Regions from separate parts of the Microbispora sp. H10670 genome, predicted to be linked through region 2. Evidence: riboswitches for the same ligand, from Rfam matches in the RefSeq annotation. Region 2 holds a riboswitch; the other holds the start of a gene.

Region 1 (6,773 bases), on a different contig from region 2:
CGTCGAACTCCTCGCACCCCTTCCACCGCGGCGCGTACACGACGACCGAGCCGGGCGGCCTGCGGGAGGCGAGGCCGTGCACGAACGCCTGGATGCCTCCCGGTCTGGGCGGGAAGTCGTTCGTGACGATCAACGTCCTGTTCGCCATCCTCACCCCCGGTATCGGCGCGGCGGACGGTCCACGGCCACGCGGCCCGCCCGAGATCGCATTCTCGCAGGCCCCTCCCGCCGCTCGCCCGCCCCGGAATCAGGGCCGTGATCAGGACCGGGCCAGCTCGGCCCGTACGGAGGACCGCCAGAGGCGGGTCAGCTCGGCGGTGGTCAGCCCGAGGACGTTCCGCAGCGCGGCGTCGGCGTCCTCGCGCAGTGCGGCGCGGTAGAGGGCGACCAGCCTCCGCTCGCCGAAGCGGGCGGCGATGTAACGGCAGGCCAGCCAGGCCTCCTCGTACGCCTGGGCGGGCCTGGCGGCGAAGTCCGCGGGTTCCGGCAGGCGGGCCAGGGGCGTCCCGGCCGCCGGGCCGGCCCCGGTACCGGCGGACTCGGTACCGGCGGACTCGGTACCAGCGGACTCGGTACCAGCGGACTCGGTACCAGCGGACTCGGTACCAGCGGACTCGGTACCAGCGGACTCGGTACCAGCGGACTCGGTACCGGCGGACTCGGTACCAGCGGACTCGGTACCAGCGGACTCGGTCCCGGGCGCAGCACCGGGCTCGGCGCCGGCCTGCGGGGCGCCTTCCGCTCCGGCTCCGCCGCCGGCCCGCGGGTCCGCGGCCAGCTCCGCGGCGAGTTCGGCCGCGACCACATGAACGGGCAGGCCGCTGTCGAGGTAGCCCACGTAGTCGGCGAAGCCCTCCAGGAGCCACATCGGCACCGCGCGGGGCCCGGAGGCCGCGACGTGCGTGAGCTCGTGGGTCACGACGACCTGGCGGCCGATCGCGGACAGGCGGGCGAACGCGGCGGGCTGCACGATCACCCGGTCACCGGTCGCGACGGCCGCCAGACCGCCGACCACCGCGGGGGCGGCCAGGGCGGCCGCCTGCTCCTCCGTGCGGGGCACGAGGATCACCGCGCCCCCGTGCTCTCCCCAGACCCTCGTCACCGTGCGGTCGGCCCGGCCGGCCAGCCGGGCGACCTCGGCGACCAGCCTTCGCGGCGCGCCGACGACGACGGCGCGTTCACCGCGGGCGACGGAGGCCCCCGTCCACATGCCGGGCTGCTCGCGCACGGCGGCGCGGGCCTGGGACAGCAGGGGCGACAGGGGGTCGGGCGGCGCGGCGGCGGCCGTACCGGCCAGCAGCGCGGCCAGCACGACGGCCGCGGACGCCGACCGTCCGCCGCGCGTCCTCACCAGGCCCTCGGCGCTCGCGAGGGCCTGCCGTACGGGATGGGCGGGCGCGGCGCCGGCGGGACCGAGGCCATGGGGAGCATCGTAACGAGGGAACGCCACGGCTCCGCCCACCTGTGAGGGGGGACGGAGCCGTGGAGCGGCGCCGGCGACGACGGGCTCGGCACCGGAGGGACGGATCAGGCGCCGGGGCGTACGGCGCCCACGAAGGTCGCCCTGCGGTAGGAGTCGAGCCTGTCGATCCTGACCCGCGTGCCGCTGTGCGGGGCGTGGATCATCCTGCCGTGCCCGACGTACATGCCGACGTGGCCGCCGCCGCTGGTGAAGATGAGGTCGCCGGGCTTGAAGTGGCCCCAGGACACCTTCTTCCGCACGGCGCTGCGGATGGACCACGTCGTGCGCGGCAGCCGTACGCCGGCCTTGCGCCAGGCGTAGGTGACCAGGCCCGAGCAGTCGAACGAGCCGGGACCGCTGGCCCCGTAGCGGTAGGGGTCGCCGATGTGCTTCCTCGCGGTCCTGACCGCTCGCTGCGCCTTGGCCAGCTGGAGCGCGGCCCGGCTGAGCTTCTTCCGCTTGGCGGCCGCCTTCTTCGTGGACTTCTTCGTGGCCTTCTTGGCCGCCGCGGTGGTGGCGGCCCTCGTGTTCGTCTCCGTGGTCACCTTGATGACCGTGACCGTCACCGGGTCTGCCGACGCCGGCTGCGCACCGGCGACTCCCACGGATGCCGTCAAAGCGGCACCCCCAAGGGCAATTCGGGCAAGGCGGGACAGGCTAGCGGGGGTGGTAGACAGGATCTCTCCTTGGATCTTCCGCGTACGCCTACCGGGTTAGCTGACGGGTTCGGGCGGGGAAGTCGCCCTACGGCGCGTGGACGCGCCGATTCACCCCGGACCTTCGCGAGGAAGGTCGATGGTTCCCCGGCTCCGTGCCTCCTGACTGCACGGACTCGGCAGGTCGTCGGCGCCCGGAAATCCCCTGGGGGGAGCAAGTAGACGGACGGCGCCGGCGACGGTGGATGACGCGGGCCCGGCCGGCCAGACCGGGCTCGCCGCGGCGAGGCGTGCTCACCGCGGCCCAGAAGCTACCCAGATCAGGCGGCTCCCGGCAAAGCCGCCCCGGCGCATAAAGATCGGATAACGACGGCCGCGCGCGAGAAACCGCAGCTTACCCACGTCACAGAAGACCAAGTGTGACTCTGCTCACATCAGCCATCGCAATGTCCAAATAAGGCACTTAGCTCACAGCCGGAACAAAGATCACATCGCGGGCTCAGGGGCGGACGGCGCCGATCGCGTGGTAGTCCGCCAGTGTGACAATCTTCACAACGTCGCCGGTCTGCGGAGCGTGGACGACCTTGCCGTCCCCCGCGTACAGGCCCACGTGGCCGAAGCCCGCGTGGAAGAGCAGATCGCCCGCCTGGAGCGCGTCGAGCGACACGCGGCGGCTCGCGCCCCACGCCCACTGCTCGTAGCTCGTACGCGGCAGGCTGACCCCTCCCGCCGCCCAGGAGGCCTGGACGAGGCCGGAGCAGTCCCAGGAGTCCGGCCCGCTGCCCCCGTAGCGGTACGGCTTGCCGACCTGCTTGTAGGCGAACTGGAGCGCCGACAGGGCGTTGCCCGACGCCGGGCCCTTGTAGGCGACGCCCGCGCTGTTGGGGTTGCCGGGGTTGTAGGTGCCGAGCGAGCGGAGCAGCTTCATCTGCTCGTTGACGAGCTTGTCGACCTTCTTCTTCTCGTCGGCGAGCTCGCCCCTGACCTTGGTGGCCTCGGCGTAGACGGCCTTCGTCTCGTCCCGCCGGTCCTTCAGACCCTGGATCGCGCCCTCGTACTGCTGGAGCCGCCCGATGCGCTCGGCGGAGATGTGGTTGTACGTGGCGAGACCGCTGAGCATGGTGTCGGGATCGGGGTTGTAGAAGACGCCCCACGTCCCGATGCCGCCCACCTGGTAGCTGCTGACCGCCATCGTCACCAGCCCCGAGCGCAGCGCCTCGACCCGCGCGTTCTGCTTCTTGTAGTCGTCGTTCAGCGCCAGGTACTTCTTCCTGGCCGACTTCCACTTCTCACTGGCCGCGTTGTAGCGGTCCACGAGTTTGTCCGCCTGCGCGTTCAGCCGGTTCAGCTTCGCCTTGGCCTGGGCAAGGGTGGGCTTTGGATCGGCCTGCGCGCCCGTCAGCGGCGTCAGCAGGACCACGGCGGCCAAAACGGCGGCCACCGGCACACGCCCTTGCACTCGGGCCCCCTCGGGATCAACGAAACCTGCGGCGCGACTCTATCTAGGCGATCTTGACGCTTCAACCTATTCGCAGCTATTCGCGGCAGTCATCACTCACCGGATCGACTCTCGTACGGAGCGTGCCGGACGGATCAGCCGCGGCCGAGACGCCGCAGCAGCAGGAGCGAGGGCACCGGCCGGGCGCCCATGCGGCGCACGGACTCGGCCACCTCGCGGTCGGAGGAGACGACCGCGATGCCGCGCCCCGGCGGCTCGGCGCGCACGAGCGTGCGGATCAGGTCGTCGGCGATCTCGCCGGGCGCGCTGAACATCACCCGCACCCCGCGCGGCGCGGAGACCTGCACGGGCCCGTTCAGCTCGGCGCCGTCGAAGACGCACGTCACCTCCACGCGCGCCTGCACGGCGAGGCCGCCCAGCCCGGTGAGCAGGCGGGCGCGCTGGTCGGCGAGGGTCAGCGACGGATAGCCGGTCTTGGTCACGTTGTAGCCGTCGACGATCAGGTGCAGGTTGGGGAGGGCGAGGAGCTGGTCGAGGAGCTGGGGGTCGTCGTTCGCCAGCGCCCGCGCGGGCACCGCCGTCACGCCGGGCTCGCCCGGCACGACCGCGCTCACGTAGTCGGCCGGCCTGTTGATGGTGGTCGGCAGGCCGAGCTCCTTGCGCAGCCCCGCGGCGGCGTCCTGCAGGGCGTCCAGCAGCACCCGTACGCGCGCGTCCTCCATGCTGCGGCCCTCGCGGGCCGCGCGGCGGTTGGCCTCCAGCTGGCGCTCGGTGTCCGCCAGGCGCTCCCTGAGCCTGCGCAGCTCGGTCTCCGCAGCGCCGTTGGCGCTCGCCGACCTGGCTCGCGCCTCGGCCGTCTCGGCCTCCAGCTCGGCCGCCCTGGCCTCGGCCGCCTTGACCCGCTCACGCGCGTCGTGCAGCTTGCGTCTCAGGTCGGAGTTCTCCGCGCGGGCCGCCTTGAGCTGCTCGCGGACCCGGTCGATCTCCTCCTTGGCGGACGCGCGCTGCGCCGCGAGCTGCTCGCGCAGCCGCGTCTCCGCCTGCTCCCGCTGCGTGCCCGCCGCGGCCGACTGCTCCAGGTCGGCCCGCGCCTGCTCGACCAGGTCCGGCCAGCCGGGCGGCCGGGTCAGATAGGCCGCCGCCGCGACCAGCACCGGCTCGGCCGCCGGCGGCACCGTCCCCTCGGCGAGACTCGCCACCAGCTCGGGCCAGGCCGCCTCCAGCGCCTCGGCGACCTGCTCGCGGAACTCCTTGTCGTTCTCCAGCTGGGCCGCGATCGGCGCGCTGCCCAGGCGGGCGCGCTTGCGCGGGTCGAACCTGGCGATGCCACGCAGCGGCGGCGGCACGGACGCGGCGGGCATCGTGCCCAGCACCTGCGCCGCGACCTCCACCACGTGTAAGCGGACCTGCTCCGGCAACGGACGAGACAGGCCTTCTCCGGCTGAACTCATCTCGTCGCTCCTCGGCCGTGTCCTGCAGACCTGTCGCCGGCCGGGATCGCCCGGCGGCGCCTCGCGGTGCTGTCGCCCCCGGTGTGAGAATCCGGGACCGGGCTCCACGAGGCGAGGCCTCGCGGCGCGCCGGTCCGGCGCCCCTCACGCGGCAAGATCTGCGAGACAGTCCTCTGTTCTTGTCCTTCTTCAAGGGTACGGCCGTCGCACCGCGTCCATGTCCTGTTCATGATCTGTCACCGGGCCGGGCGGCGGTCCGCTGGCGCGTGCCACGGTCCGGTCCGTACGCTCGTCGGCGTGTTCACCCCGCCCTACCCGATCATCACCCCCCGGCTGGTCCTGCGTCCCTTCACGGAGGCGGACCTCGACGACCTGCACGCCTTCCACTCGCTTCCCGAGGTCACGCGTTACCTCTACTGGGACGCCCGTACGCGGGAGGAGACGAAGGCGGCGCTCGACCGGAAGATCGCCTGCGCGAGTCTCGGCGCGGACGGCGACGCGCTCAGCGTGGCCGCCGCGCTGAGCGGCGGAGGGCCGCTGATCGGTGACCTCACGTTGTTCCTGCGCAGCCGGGAGCACCGCCAGGGCGAGATCGGCTTCGTCTTCAACCCGGCCTGCCAGGGCCGGGGCCTCGCGACGGAGGCGGCCCGGGAGATTCTCCGCATCGGGTTCGAGGGCCTCGGGCTGCACCGGATCCACGGCAACTGCGACGCGCGCAACACCTCGTCCGCCCGGTTGATGGAACGGCTCGGCATGCGCCTGGAGGCCCGTCTGGTCGAGAACGAGTTCTTCGCCGGCGCGTGGAGCGACGAACTGATCTACGCGATGCTGGCGCGCGAGTGGCGGGCGTCCCCCGCCGCCTCCCCCGGGCCCGGAGCCTGACGCGCGCCCGCCCGCCTTCGGCCCCGGGCGGGCGGGAAATGAAAGAACGGGCCGCTCGTTTCAGGCGTTCCCGCAACACACTGCGCGGAATAAGTTTGACGCGTTGACTAACTCCCCGGTGAAACTTACGGTACGGGCACTTCGAACGCGGCTCCGCGGCGGCGGGGGGCCGACCGGCCGTCGCCGGTCGGGGCGGGCATCTCCCGGGCCTCGACACGGCGTCACACGTCACTGAGGAGATTCGATGCGCCTCACCATCCCCCGGGCCCGTGTGGCTCGCCTGGCCGCCGGGGCGGCGGCGGTCACCTTCGCCGCGGCGGCACTGGTCGCCACGGCGCCCGCCCAGGCCGCGACCGGTTGCGCCGTGACCTACACCGCCGGCGAGTGGTGGCACGGGTTCAGCGCGAGCATCACGATCCAGAACTCGGGCAGCGCGATCAACGGCTGGACCCTCGGGTTCGCCTTCCTCGACCCCGGCCAGAAGGTCGACGTCGGCTGGTCGGCCACCTACAGCCAGAGCGGGCAGAACGTCACCGCCACGAACGTGGACTACAACGCCGCCATCGCCACCGGCGACTCGGTGATGATCGGCTTCAACGGCACCTGGTCCGGCGCCAACCCCAACCCGACCTCGTTCACCCTGAACGGCGTCACCTGCACCACCATCAAGGTCAGCCCGAGCGCGACCCCCACGCGCACCCCCCAGGCCACCCCCACATGGACGCCGTCGTCGACCCCGACGTCGACGCCCACGTCGACCCCCACGTCGACCCCGACGTCGACCCCCACGTCGACGCCGACGTCCACGCCCACGGGGCCGTCCGGCTCCGCGCTTTACGTGTCGCCGAGCGGCTCCGCCGGCG
Region 2 (6,773 bases):
TCGCCGGAGCAGGTCTCTCCCTTGTTCCGGTGGGCTACTCTCGGAGGGTGCGACGACTGCCACGGCATCTTCTCCGACTCGGGGGTACGCGCTGATGAGCTGGCTCATCGTGGCCGGATTCGTGATCGTCTTCGTTGGTCTGCTGCTCTCCATCGCGCTGCACGAGATCGGGCACCTCGTCCCGGCCAAGCTGTTCGGCGTCCGCGTGACGCAGTACATGGTCGGCTTCGGGCCGACGCTGTGGTCGCGGCGGCGCGGCGAGACCGAGTACGGCGTGAAGTGGATCCCGCTGGGCGGCTACATCCGCATGGTCGGCATGCTCCCGCCGCGTCCCTCCGACGACCCCGGCAAGCTGCGCAGCGTCTCGACGGGCCCCTGGCAGGGCCTCATCGAGAACGCCAGGGCGGTCGCCTCGGAGGAGATCCGGCCGGGCGACGAGAACCGCGTCTTCTTCCGCAAGCCCTGGTGGCAGAAGGTCATCATCATGACCGGCGGGCCCGCGATGAACTTCGTGCTGGCGTTCGTGCTGTTCGCGGTCGTGATGATGGGCTTCGGCGTGCGGACGACGAAGCCGGTCGTCTCCTCGGTGTCCAAGTGCGCGATCCCGGCGGCCGAGGCCGCGCACCGGGACTGCGCGTCCGGAGACCCGCTGACGCCCGCGGCGAAGGCGGGGCTGCGGCCAGGGGACCGGATCGTCGCCGTCGGCGGCACTCCGGTCGCCAGCTGGGAGGCGGCCACCCGGCAGATCCGGTCGCACGGCGCCGGGGCGACGACGCTCGGCATCGAGCGCGACGGCCGGACCACGACGGTGGACGTCGACCTGATCGCGCAGGACATGCCCTCGCAGACCGACCCCGACAAGGTGGACAGGAACGTCGGCTTCCTCGGCGTCAGCCCGACGATCGTCGTGGAGAAGCAGGGTCCCGGCTACGTCCTCGGGCAGATGTGGGACCTGACCAAGCGGACCGCCGCGGCCATGGTCAACATCCCCAAGAAGATGGTCGGCGTGTGGAACGCGGCGTTCTCGGGGGAGAAGCGCGACCCGAACGGGCCGATCGGCATCGTGGGCGCCGGCCGCATCGGCGGTGAGATCGCCGCGTCGGACATCCCCATCGACAGCAAGATCGAGGTGTTCATCAGCCTGCTGGCCGGGCTGAACCTCGCGGTCGGCATGTTCAACCTCGTCCCCCTGTTGCCGCTGGACGGCGGCCACATCGCCGGCGGCCTGTGGGAGGGAGTCAAGCGGGCCTTCGCCCGGGTGCGCCGGCGGCCCATGCCGGGCTACGTGGACGTCGCCAAGGCGCTCCCGCTGACGTACGTCATGGCGGCCCTGCTCGTCGTCATGGGCGGCCTTCTCATCTACGCCGACCTGGTGAACCCCGTCCGCATCTCGGGCTGAACCGGGCTGAATGGGTATGGCCGGGCTGAACGGGTTGGGCCGGGCCGGGCGGACCCGGCCCGGCGGGTGAGGGACCGGGTCCCTACTCGCCCGTCGCCCCGTCGATGCGCTCGCGCAGCAGGTCGGCGTGGCCGTTGTGCCGCGCGTACTCCTCGATCATGTGGACCATGATCCAGCGCAGTGAGTGGTGGACGCCCTGCCGGGCCGCCTTCGTCGTCGCGTCCAGATCGGCGCAGGCCGCCTCCGCCGCCCGCGCGTGCTCGATCTCCGCGCGCCAGGTGGCGAAGGCCTCCTCGGCGGACGCCGTGTCCACGTTGTCGAACTCGCCGTCCGGATCGTCGTCGGTGTAGTAGATGCCTTCGAGGTCCTCACCGGCGAGCCGCCGCCGGAACCAGCTCCGCTCGACGTCGGCCATGTGCCGCACGATGCCGAGCAGCGACAGGGACGACGGCGGGACGGAGCGCAGCCGTAGCTGTTCCTCGGCGAGGCCCTCGCACTTCACGGCCAGCGTCTGGCGGTGGAAGTCGAGGAAGGCGCGCAGCATCTCGCGCTCGCCCGCGGCGAGCGGAGGATCGGTACGTGTGTCGGTCATCCGGACATCCTGCCCCTGGCCCCCGGGGTGCGACCACTTCATTTCCGCCCCGCCGGACGGCCCGCCTTCCAGGCGCAGGAGGGGGTGCGCTCTCGCGACCCGCTTGACTCGGGCGTGGACGAACCTTTGCCCGTACTTGTCCAAGCGGGATGATCGAGTCAGAATCAGTTCAGCCTTCAACCATTTTGGTTGAGGGGTCGCTGCACGGATGAGGAGAGGCATGAAGCGCACGATCTCCGTTCTCGCCGTCGCCACCGGCGTCCTCGGCGCCACGCTCACCGGCGTCGGTCCCGCGTCCGCCTCCGCGGTCGACTGCTCCACGGGCGGGTACACCTACGCCCGGACCAGCTACGTCCCCACCAACGTCCAGCGGCCGTCGGTGGACGGCCGTAACTACAACATCGCCGGTCCGTCGGCGTACACGCACGAGGTCTGCCTCGACATCCCGGACACCGAGACGTTCACGATCGAGGTACAGATCCACTCCTCCGACGGGTCCACGACCGTGTTCGTGGACGACCGGCCCGGCGACAAGGTCTTCAGCTTCTCGCCCGGCGCCAACAGCTGGTGGCAGGTCTTCGGCACGATGACCGGGCCCGGCAGCACCTACATCTACTACACCTGGAACGAGAAGCAGATCCCGGCCTGACGCGGAACGGGCCGGCCGCCTCGCTCGGCGAGGCCGCCGGCCCTCGAAGCTCCTGCTCAGTACATCGAGATGTGGACGTGGTCGTAGTGGTTGGCGGTGACGCCGCCACGGTCGGACATGGGGCGCCAGCCCGGGTGGCCGAGGTTGTAGATGCGCTGCTGCCAGATGACGTACATCACGCCGAGCTTCGGGCCGTTCTTGATGGCCCAGGCGGCCAGGCTGTCGCCGAGCGCCTTCATCTTGGCCGAGGGCATGGCGCCGCCCGAGCTCATCATGAAGTCGCAGGCGCGGCCGAGGGGGTGCTCACCGCTGTTCTCGGCCCGGTAGCAGCCGACCGGGAAGCTCAGATCGAAGTGCTCCTCCACCTCCGAGCGCATGAGCCGCATCCGGGGCGTGATGTTGTCCGCGCCCGCCGGCAGTTCGGGCGCCCACGACCCGCTGCCCCTCCGGCCCGGAGCGATCGGGACCAGGCGGTCGATCTTGTCCTTGATGTCGTCGATGAGCTTCTCGGCCTCCCGGCGCCGACCGGCGACCTCCGCGGCCTGCGACTTCAGCGAAGCGGTGAGCGCCCTCGCCGCCTCGGCGGCCTTCTGCCGTTCGGCGCGGACCTCGTCGACCCGCGCGAGCCTCGCGGCCTGTTCCTCCTTGAGCTGGTACGCAACCGCGGAGACGGTCAGGTTGGGCAGGACCCGCACGCTGTCGGTCTGGTACCGCAGCCCGACGAACTCCCGGACCTCGTCGAGGGTCGCCGTGTAGTCGGCCTCCGCCCTGCTCACGCGGGCGCGCGCCGCCGCCTCGTCGTCCCGCGCCCTGGCGAGCGCGACCCGCTTGGCGTTGTAGTCGGCGATGAGCCGGTCGACCTTCTTCTGCAGGCCGGCGAGCTGCTTCTTGAGCTGCCTCTCCGTCGGCTTGGGGGCGGCGGCGCCCCCGGCGGCCGTGCCGAGAACGAGGGCCGCGGCGGTCAACACACCGGCGGCCAGGGGGAACGCGCGGGGCAGAGCCCACTCCTCTCCATCTGCCGACCGGGTTAGCTGACGGGTGCGGGCTGGAGGAGCCCGGGCAGCGACGTGCCTTTACCCCAGAGGCGTGAACGGGTCCCCGGCTCCCGGGCGAGGCGCCCGGGATTAGGCGGCACCGGCTGTGACCGGTGGTGCCAGGGATACTAGTGGTAAAGAAATGGTGACTGCCACCCCAAGTCGCAACCGTACGGAGATCAGTCCGTTACCACCTCGCGCAGCATGCGGGCGGCCTCCTCCGGCAGGACGTCGTTGACGAAGGCGCCCATCGCCGACTCCGATCCGGCGAGGTACTTCAGCTTGTCCGCCGCCCGCCGGATCGTGAAGAGCTGGAGGTGCAGGTAGGCCAGATCCCGGCGGTAGGTGACCGGAGCCTGGTGCCAGGCCGCGACGTACGGCATGACGACGCCGAACAGCCCGTCCAGGCGGCGCAGCACGTCGATGTACAGCGGCGCGAAGGCGGCCCGCTCCTCCGCCGACAGCGCCGGGATGTCCGGCACCCGGCGGTGCGGGTAGAGATGCACCTCGAACGGGTACCGGGCGGCGGCCGGGACGAAGGCCGTCCAGTGCTCGTTGGCGGCCACGACGCGGGGCCCCTTCCGCTCGGCCGCCAGGACGTCCGCGAACAGGTTGCCGCCGCGGTGCCGGGCGGCGGTCTCCAGCATCTGCCGGGTACGCGGCGTGACGTACGGATAGGCGTAGATCTGCCCATGCGGGTGCGGCAGCGTGATGCCGATCTCGGCGCCGCGGTTCTCGAAGCAGAAGACCTGCTCCACGCCGGGCAGCGCGGACAGTTCGGCCGTGCGGTCGGCCCACGCCTCGACGACCAGCGCGGCCTGCTCGTCGCCGAGGGAGCTGAAGGAGGCGTCGTGGTCGGAGGTGAAGCAGACGACCTCGCAGCGCCCGGTCCCCGGCCGCACCTCGCTCAGCCCGCCCACCTGCTCGTACGCGCCGGTGTTGAAGCTGAACGACGGGAAGCGGTTCTCGAACACCGCCACCTCGTACGGCGAGGGGATCTCCGAGCCGGGATGCCCGGGGCAGAGCGGGCACTCCTGGGCGGACGGCAGGTGGGTGCGGGTCTGGCGGTGCCGGGCGACGGCCACCCACTCGTCCATGAGCGGGTCGTGACGCAACTCGGACGCGAGGGGGCGCGCGGGCAGATCCCGGGGGTCGGCCACGTCGTGGTCGGCGTCGTCGCGGCGGTCGAAATAGATCAGCTCCCGGCCGTCGGCCAGATGAGCGATGGTGCGCTTCACGGTGCGATCTCCAGCTTCACAGGGCTCTTCTCCGGCGTCGCGGCGGCGTCACACGGAGGCGGTCTTCAGGGGTGCCTCGCCGGACGGATCCGCGAGGAGGAGCTCGCCGGCGTGCTCCGACAGCACGGCGCGGGCGTCCTCGGGCAGGCCCGTGTCGCTCACGACCACGTCGGCCTCGCCGAGGGCCGCGATCGTGCTGATGCCGACGGTCCCCCACTTGGTGTGGTCGGCCAGGACGACGAGCCGCTGGGCGGCGGCGATCAGGGCGCGGTCGGTCTCCGCCTCCAGCAGGTTGGGGGTGGTGAAACCGGCCCGGACGCTCATGCCGTGCACACCGAGCATGAGGATGTCGACGTTCAGGGAGCGGACGGCCGCGACCGCGACCGGGCCGACCAGCGCGTCGGACGGCGTCCGCACGCCGCCCACGAGCACCACGGTCTGGTCGGGCCGTCCCGCCCGGTGGAAGACGTCGGCCACCTGGACGGAGTTGGTGATCACGGTCAGCTCGGGGACGTCCACCAGGTGGTGGGCCAGCGTCCAGGTCGTCGTGCCGGCCGAGAGCGCGACGGAGCTTCCCGGCCGTACGAGCGGGGCCGCGCAGCGGGCGACGGCCTCCTTCTCGGCCTGCTGCCGCATCGACTTGGCCGCGAAGCCCGGCTCCTCGGTGGAGCCGGCACCGGTGGCGGTGGCCCCGCCGTGCACCTTGACGATCAGGCCGCGCTCCGCCAGGACCTCCAGGTCGCGGCGGATCGTCATGTCCGACACCCCGAGCTCACGCACGAGTTGCGCGACCCGGACCCCGCCGGACCTGCGGACTCTCTCCAGGATCGCCTGCTGCCGTTGCTGGGCCAGCATCCGCCACTCCTTTAAACAGATTCCAACAGATTATGCACACATACGTACAGGAGTGCTGAGCCGGGGTGCGGGTACTTGCCGCCGCCCGCCCGCGGGGGGACAGTGGGCGAAACCCGTACTCCAGGGAAGGCGGCCGCGATGGGCAGACGCGCACGCAAGTCGAAGGCCCGCAGGAAGAAGAAGGCCAACCACGGCAAGCGTCCTACGGGGCGTTAGCCCGGTTCCGGGGCCGTCTCAGGGGGTTCTGCCCCACGCCGCGAGCAGCTTGGTCTGCTGGTCGGCGTCGGCCGGGATGTCGCGCTCGTCCCCGATCACGCCCGCCTCGCGGTAGCCGTCCCACGCCTTGGCGAACCATTCGGCGCAGGACGCGACGAGGTCGGGGTCGAGCCGTTCCGGACCGCCGACGGCCCGCGCGAGGTCCCAGGTGTGGATCAGCGCGTCCGCGAACAGTTCGGTGATGTACTCCTCGCCCGGCACGTCGCCGAAGGACAGATGGGCCACGCTCGTGAGGGCGCCCTCGGCGTACACCGCCTGGACGGCGCCCTGTGCCGACGCCTCGAACGCCTTCACCGGGTCGTCGCCGAGCACGTCGCCCTCGAACGCGTCGCCCACCTCGGCGGCCGTGCGGCCCGACAGCAGTTCGGGAGCCCACAGGTTCTCGGTCACCAGGTGGTTCACCAGCCCCCGGACGTCCCAGTCGACGCACGGCGTCGGCAGGTCCCACTGTCCGGGGCGGACGAGATGGAGGCGGTCGCCGAAACCGTCGAGCGCCCTGCGGTACGCGTCCCGGATGTCGATCATGTCCCCTCCTCGCCACGAGCTCCCCGATTCGACCGTAACTCCTCTTGACGATCAGTCATGCCCGCCCGCCCGCGAGGAGGCGGCCGGTCACGGAAGATGCTGCTCGACCCAGACGATCTTTCCGTACGGGGTGGGCCGGGTGCCCCAGCGATAGGCGAAGCGCTTGATCAGCTGGAGGCCGCGGCCGGTGTCCTCGTCGGGGGTG

What was found. A riboswitch is a leader RNA that binds a small molecule or an ion and turns the genes downstream of it on or off. The one in region 2 is predicted to bind cyclic di-AMP.
Region 1: another riboswitch for cyclic di-AMP. It lies ahead of HHX33_RS19080 (C40 family peptidase); the one in region 2 lies ahead of HHX33_RS05810 (hypothetical protein).

The regions. Positions count from the first base shown of each region.
Region 1 covers NZ_JABBWW010000012.1:181,784-188,556, forward strand. Annotated here, with positions in the region: gene HHX33_RS19070 (glycosyltransferase family 4 protein) at 1-148, opposite strand, end outside; gene HHX33_RS19075 (hypothetical protein) at 260-1,450, opposite strand; gene HHX33_RS19080 (C40 family peptidase) at 1,528-2,079, opposite strand; cyclic di-AMP (ydaO/yuaA leader) riboswitch at 2,150-2,310, opposite strand; gene HHX33_RS19085 (C40 family peptidase) at 2,618-3,559, opposite strand; gene HHX33_RS19090 (NYN domain-containing protein) at 3,712-5,028, opposite strand; gene HHX33_RS19095 (GNAT family N-acetyltransferase) at 5,326-5,910, shown strand; gene HHX33_RS19100 (cellulose-binding domain-containing protein) at 6,155-6,773, shown strand, end outside.
Region 2 covers NZ_JABBWW010000003.1:22,264-29,036, reverse strand. Annotated here, with positions in the region: gene HHX33_RS05825 (M50 family metallopeptidase) at 95-1,399, shown strand; gene HHX33_RS05820 (DinB family protein) at 1,482-1,991, opposite strand; gene HHX33_RS05815 (hypothetical protein) at 2,212-2,640, shown strand; gene HHX33_RS05810 (hypothetical protein) at 2,697-3,608, opposite strand; cyclic di-AMP (ydaO/yuaA leader) riboswitch at 3,643-3,780, opposite strand; gene galT (galactose-1-phosphate uridylyltransferase) at 3,854-4,912, opposite strand; gene HHX33_RS05800 (DeoR/GlpR family DNA-binding transcription regulator) at 4,961-5,767, opposite strand; gene HHX33_RS37655 (50S ribosomal protein bL37) at 5,906-5,983, shown strand; gene HHX33_RS05795 (TIGR03086 family metal-binding protein) at 6,002-6,568, opposite strand; gene HHX33_RS05790 (ATP-binding SpoIIE family protein phosphatase) at 6,656-6,773, opposite strand, start outside.